DNA from 2 places in the Amycolatopsis sp. A1MSW2902 genome. Region 1 is predicted to be linked to the other one. Evidence: riboswitches for the same ligand, from Rfam matches in the RefSeq annotation. Region 1 holds a riboswitch; the other holds the start of a gene.

The links. Region 1 has a riboswitch for thiamine pyrophosphate ahead of DMP23_RS40835 (thiamine ABC transporter substrate-binding protein). Riboswitches for the same ligand answer to the same signal wherever they lie in the genome.
Region 2: another riboswitch for thiamine pyrophosphate. It lies ahead of thiO (glycine oxidase ThiO); the one in region 1 lies ahead of DMP23_RS40835 (thiamine ABC transporter substrate-binding protein).

Annotation. Positions count from the first base shown of each region.
Region 1 covers NZ_QJPO01000001.1:8,710,224-8,713,598, forward strand. The annotation lists gene DMP23_RS40825 (GlxA family transcriptional regulator) at 59-1,045, shown strand; gene DMP23_RS40830 (4a-hydroxytetrahydrobiopterin dehydratase) at 1,586-1,876, opposite strand; TPP riboswitch at 1,901-2,012, shown strand; gene DMP23_RS40835 (thiamine ABC transporter substrate-binding protein) at 2,044-3,111, shown strand; gene DMP23_RS40840 (ABC transporter permease) at 3,087-3,375, shown strand, end outside.
Region 2 covers NZ_QJPO01000001.1:8,098,744-8,102,118, forward strand. The annotation lists gene DMP23_RS37880 (threonine ammonia-lyase) at 1-104, opposite strand, end outside; gene DMP23_RS37885 (hypothetical protein) at 259-1,038, shown strand; gene thiE (thiamine phosphate synthase) at 1,307-1,972, opposite strand; TPP riboswitch at 2,003-2,109, shown strand; gene thiO (glycine oxidase ThiO) at 2,106-3,194, shown strand; gene thiS (sulfur carrier protein ThiS) at 3,194-3,375, shown strand, end outside.

The sequences.
Region 1 (3,375 bases):
CTCGGCTCCGGATGTCGGCAATGACATGCAAAGCGCAGAAACCGACATGGGGGCGCGAATGAAGAGACTGGTGGTCGTGGTCTTGTTCGACCGGATCGACCTGCTCGACGTGACCGGTCCCGCTGAGGTGTTTTCGTTGCTGCAGCGGGAAATGGACCGTCCGACGGGCTACGAGGTGGTGCTCGCCGCCGAGACGCTGGACCCGGTGACCACCTCGGCGGGAGTGCGCGTCTTGCCCGACGTGACGTTCGCTGAGCTGGGGAAAAAGGCGATCGACACGTTGATCGTGCCCGGCGCCGTGACGACGGGCGGCAAAAGCGAGGTCGTCGCTCAATGCGACCCGGCCGTGGTCGAGCAGGTGCGCAGGCTGGCTGGGCGGACGCGCCGGGTGGCGTCCGTCTGCGTCGGCGCGCACATCCTGGCGGCGGCGGGGCTGCTCGACGGCAAACGCGCCACTACGCACTGGTCGACGGCCCGGCAGCTGGCCGCGGAGCATCCCGAGGTGACGGTCGACGCGGACCCGATCTTCATCCGCGACGGGTCCGTGTGGACGGGCGCCGGGCTGAGCGCCTGCCTCGATCTCGCGCTGGCACTGGTAGCCGACGATTTCGGGCCGGAATCAGCCTCGCGGGTGGCTCGTCAGCTGGTGATGTTCCTGCGCCGGCCAGGCGGGCAGAGCCAGTTCAGCGTGTCGCTGGAGCCCGCGTCCGCGACCCGGCGGGTCGACGAGTTGCGGCAGTACATCGCGGCCCACCTCGCGGATCCGCTGACCGTGTCCGACCTCGCCGTGCACGCGCATGTGACGGACCGCCAGATCACGCGCGTGTTCAAGGCGGAGCTGGGGATGACCCCTGCCGCCTACGTCGAGCACGCCAGGGTCGAGGCCGCGCGGCATCGCCTGGAGACGACCGACGAGACATTGTCGCGGATCGCCGGGACGTGCGGGTTCGGCACGGTGTCGACCTTGAACCGGTCTTTCCGGCGGACGCTGAACACGACGCCCAGCGAGTACCGGGAGCGGTTCCGGATCGTCTCGACCGCCTGACCCGCGCCGGGCAATTTCGGCGAACGTCCTACTCGCCCCGATCACCCGGCAAAGATGCCCCGGTGCGGATCGTTCTCTACGCCGTCTGGGGCGCTTCGGTGGCGCTCGGGCTCATCGGAATCGCCAGGTTCTGGTTCATCCGGATGTTCCCGCTGCCGTGAACCGGCCGGGGCTCAGCCGAGCAGGCCGAGCACCACCATCGACAGGAGGACGACAGCGGTCGAGAACACCGCGACCCACGTGCGCTGTGCGGCGGTGAGCTGGGCGGATGTGCTGTTCATGGCGAGTCCTAGCGGGGCGAGTGCCGATGATTCCGCTGGGATAGCGCCTTGATCTAGCTCACTGTTACCGCTTGTGATCAAGGTCACGTCGGTTGCGCGCGGTGTGCCACAGCACGCCTCCCGCGGCGGCCACCATCAGGCCGAACGAACCCATTCCCACTACGAGTGCCTGGACCATGAGGCCTCCTTCCGTCGCGTCTGTCTGGAAGACGCGCGAAGGGGCCGTTCATGTTGCCAGGGTTGCCGACATCACACCTGGTCAGCGGGCCGCCAGTACCTCGTCGATCTGGCGGGCCAGCGCGAAATCGCGTTCGGTCAGGCCGCCGAGGTAGTGGGTGCTGAGGCGGAAGGTCAGGGTGCGCCAGCGGATGTCGATGTCCGGATGGTGGTCGGCTTCCTCGGCGAGTTCGGCCACCCGGTCCACCACCTCGATCGCCGCCGGGAAGGACGGGAGTTCGACCGTCCGCACGATGACGGCGTCCTCGCGTTGCCACTCCGGGACGGTGCCGAGGGCCTGCTCCACCGCTGAGTCGTTCAATAGCTGCGTCATCACTCCATGGTGTCGGCTACGCTGCGGCATTGCCACGGGAGTCCGGTACGCCGGACTGAGAGGCGGGCCGTCAACCCGCGACCGTTCGCACCTGGATCCGGATCATGCCGGCGTAGGGAGGCCGTATCGCTCTCCCTCATCCGGCGCAGTGCAGGAGGGGAAGAATGATGTCGCGGACCGTCCGCACGGTGGCAGGCCTCGCCGGGGTCTCGATGCTCGCCAGCGCCTGCTCGCTGTCCAGCGGCGACTCGGGCGGGTCGTCCGCGAGCCAGGACCAGCAGACGCCGACCGTCACGCTGGTCACGCACGATTCGTTCGCCGCCCCGCAGGACGTGCTCGACGCCTTCCAGCGCCAGTCCGGGATCAAGCTCAAGATCCTCAAGTCCGGCGACGCCGGCGCGCTCACCAACAAGCTCGTGCTCACGAAGGGCAACCCCATCGGCGACGTCGCGTACGGCGTCGACAACACCTTCGCGTCCCGCGCGCTCAGCGAGGGCGTCTTCCAGCCCTACACCAGCCCGGAGGCCGACCGCGGCCCGCAGCGCTACTCCGTCGACCCGCAGCACCGGCTGGCGGCGGTCGACCTCGGCGACGTCTGCGTGAACATCGACCCGGCGTACTTCGCGAGCAAGGGCCTCCCGGAGCCGAAGAGCTACGACGACCTCGCCGACCCCAAGTACAAGGACCTGACCGTCGCGGAGAGCCCGGCCACCGCGTCGCCGGGGCTGGCCTTCCTGCTCGGCACGGTCGCGAAGTACGGCGAGAACGGCTGGCAGGGCTACTGGCAGAAGCTGAAGGACAACGGCCTCAAGACCGTCAGCGGCTGGGAGGAGGCCTACACCAAGGACTTCTCCGGCTCGTCGGGCAAGGGCCCGCGGCCGATCGTCGTGTCCTACGCCTCGTCACCCGCCGCTGAACTCGGCGAGGACGGCAAACCGCGCACCAAGGCGCTGCTCGACACGTGCTTCCGCCAGGTCGAGTACGCGGGCGTGCTCACCAACGGCAAGCAGATCCCGCAGGCGCAGAAGGTCGTCGACTTCCTCTTGTCGCAGCAGTTCCAGACGACGGTCGCGGCGAACATGTACGTCTACCCGGCGCGCCAGGGCGTCGAACTGCCAGCGGGCTGGGCCACCGCGGCTCCGCTGCCGCAGGCGCCGGCCACGATGCCCGCGGACAAGGTGCAGGCTGGCCGGGAGAAGTGGATCGGGGAATGGCGCTCGCTCATGGGCGCGTGATCCCCGCGCGCACTGTCGGGCTCACGCTGCTCGGTCTGCTGCCGGTCGCGTTCCTGGTGGTGTTCTTCGCCTGGCCGGTCGTGGCGATCGTCGGCCGGGGGTTCTCCGCGGGCGGCGTCGACACCGTGCTCGGCGACCCGCAGACGTGGGGGCTCGCCGGGTTCACGCTGGCCAGCGCGGCGGCGTCGACCGTGGTCGCGGTGCTCGCCGGGCTGCCGGTGGCGTACCTCCTGGCGCGGGTGCGGCTGCCCGGGGTCGGGCTCG
Region 2 (3,375 bases), 610 kb from region 1:
AATTCGCCGGGAACCCAGAGCTGGCGCAGCAGCGGGGTGTGCACCGCGGTGCCCTTCAGCCGTCCGGCCGCGGTTTCGATGTCGGAGATCGTCACGAGGTGCATGAGGCGAGTATGTCAGGAAAGTGTGAGCTCTAGTCCATCCATTGTGGACAGTCAACGTGGCGTCCCTCACGCCGGGGCAACGAAGGGAGCACCTCGGACGACTTAACCGTTGAAGAAGCAGGGAACAGGGCTGGGAAACGATCAGATCGGAATCATGAGCGAGGAGCAGAAGGAAACCGCGGAGGACAAGAAGAAACTCCGCATGACCTCGGTGCTCGCCGCGGCGCTCGCGGCGGTCACCGCCGCGTTGCTGGGTTCGACGCTGGGGGTCGCGGGAACAGTCATCGGCGCCGGGGTGGCCAGTGTGGTCAGCACCGTCGGCGGCGAGTTGTACCTGCGGTCTTTGCAGCGCACTCGCGATGCCGCGCGGAAGGCGATGGAGACGGCTGCCCGGCGCAGCAGGGGCGCGCTGGTGCCGGTGGAGGCGGTGCGGGAATCCGGTTCCGGCGACGCGGCGACGGTGCATGTCGACGCTGACGTGGCGAACATGCCTACGGTCCGGTTGCGTCCCACTGAGCCGGATGCGGTCGAAGGTCTGGGCGAGAAGCTGCGGAAGATGCGGTGGCCGTTGATCATCGCGTCCAGTGCGGTCGCGTTTGTCGTGGCGTTGGTGGTGCTGGTGGGGATTGACTGGACGACTAAGGGGAATGTGCCGACTGGGTTGATTCCTCGGCAGCCGGAGACCAGTCAGCAGCGGGATGATCATCCGGACAACACGCCCAGTACTCAGCCGCAGGCGCCGCCGACTGGGGAGTCTCGGTCTAACGGTTCGACGTCTACGCCTACTACTACGGCTAGTGCGCCGCCGTCTTCGCAGGCTACGCGGGAGAGTCAGGCACCGACTTCTTCGTCTAAGCCGTCTAGTAGTTCGCAGGCGCCTAGTGGTAGTCAGACGGCTACTGCGCCTGTGGTTCCGTCTAATGGTGGGGAGTAGCTCGTCGCCTGGCGGCGACATTGCGCACGGTGGTTGCGTGGGGCACCCCGAAGTTTGATTGTGCTGACGGTTCGGGGGTGCTTGTCAAGGCGGGAAAGATGCCTTGACAAGCACCCCCGAACCGCAGGGGAGCTTCGTATCGGGGTGCGGGGGAGGTGTGGGTGCCTCGATAGCGGGTGCATCGGCTGCGGTAGAGGGGCTGGGTGTTTCGCTCGTTGGGTGCACCGGTGCGGTTGGGTGGCCGGCTTGGGTGCGTCGGCGGGCGTGGTTATCCCAGGTGGGCTCGTAGGGTTTGTGCGGCTGCTTTGGGGTCTTCCGCCTCGGTGATTGCTCGGACGACGACGATGCGGGTCGCGCCTGCGGCCAGTACTTCGGGTAGGCGGGGTTCGTCGATGCCGCCGATGGCGAACCACGGGCGTTCGGTGTTGCTCGCTGCGGTTGAGCGGACTAGGTCCAGGCCGGGGGCGAAGCGGCCGGGCTTCGTCGGGGTGGGCCAGCAGGGGCCGGTGCAGAAGTAGTTCACTCCTGCCTCGGTGGCGGCTGCTGTGGCTTGCTCCTCCGAATGGGTGGATCGGCCGATGACTACGTCGTCGCCCAGGACTCGTCGGGCCAGGGAGACGGGGATGTCGTCTTGGCCCAGGTGCAGGACGTCGGCGCCGACGGCCAGCGCTACGTCCGCTCGGTCGTTCACCGAGAGCAGCGCTCCGTGTCGGGCGCAGGCCTCTGCCAGGACTTCCAGTGCTGCGATCTCCTGCTTGGCCTCGAGCGGGGAGCCGCCGGTCTTGTCCCGCAGCTGGATGATGTCCACGCCACCCGCCAAGGCTGCGTCGGCGAACTCGGCCAGGTCGCCTCGGGACGTGCGGGCGTCGGTGCACAGGTACAGCCGGGCGTCGGCTAGCCGGGTGCGAATTTGGTCTCCGGTCAAGGCAGGCATGGCGGTGACGTTACCCGCGCGCTACGGTGTGGGAGTCCGCACGGGAGCCCGAGGCAACGGGCTGAGAGGGAGCTGCCGCTCCGACCGTGGAACCTGATCCGGGTCATGCCGGCGCAGGGAGCGTGATTCCACTGTGAACACCAGCACCACAACCGTCACTGTCGTCGGCGGCGGCGTCATCGGGCTGTCCGTCGCCTGGCGCGCGGCCGCTCGCGGATGGCGCGTCACGGTCGTCGACCCGGAGCCCGCGCGCGGCGGGGCGTCCTGGCTGGCCGGCGGGATGCTCGCACCGGTCACCGAGGCGTGGCCGGGCGAGGAAGCCGTGCTCAGCCTGGGGGAAGCGTCGCTGCGGCGCTGGCCAGGCTTCGCACGCGACCTCGCCGACGAGGGCACCGATCCCGGGCTGGCCGAGCACGGCACGATCGTCGTCGGGTTCGACAGCGCCGATGCCGGGCACCTCGACATCCTCGCCGGGTACCTGCGTTCGCTCGGCCGCGACGTCGAGACGCTCACCGGTCGCGAGGCGAAGCGGCTCGCGCCGGGCGTCGGTGCGGTGCGCAGCGGCCTGCACGTACCGGGTGATTTAGCCGTGGACAACCGGAAACTGCTCACAGCGCTGAGCGAAGCGGCTACGAAGCGTGGGGTCGAGTTCCGGCGCGAGCGGCTCGAGAGCCTTTCCGACGTGTCCGGCCCGGTGATCCTCGCCGCGGGGGCGTGGACCGGACAGCTGCATCCGTTGCTGGAGCACGCCGTACGCCCGCTGAAGGGCGAGATTTTGCGACTGCGTCCGCGTCGTGGCTGTCTGCCGCCTCCGCCGTACACGGTGCGCGCGATGGTCGAAGGGCGGCCGATCTATCTGGTACCGCGAGAAGACGGCGAACTGGTCCTTGGCGCGACGCAGTACGAAGCCGGTTTCGATCAGGCTGTCACCGCGCGCGGCGTACGCGAGTTGCTGGAAGGCGCGGAACGTATTCTGCCCGGCATCACGGAGTACGAACTGGTGGAAGTCGCCGCCGGACTGCGCGCCGCGAGCCGCGACGCTCTGCCCTACATCGGCGAAGTGAGCGAAGGCGTGTACGCGGCGACAGGACATCACCGCAACGGTTTGCTGATGGCGCCCGCGACTGCGGACGCCGTGGTCGCGTGGCTGGCCGGCGAAGCCCCGCCGCCGGAGGTCGCCGCGGCGACGCCCTCCCGTCTGGTCGAGAAGGAGCGAGTCTGATGGAGATCAAGGTCAACGGCGAATGGCGGGAATTCCCCGACGACAGCACCGTTTCCGCGGTCCTCGACGCGCTGGGAGCGGAACGCCGGGGTGTGGCCGTCGCGGTCAACGGCGAGGTCGTGCGGCGTGGCGAATGGGAAGAAGCGGTCGTGCCGAAGGGCGCGCAGCTCGAAGTGCTGAC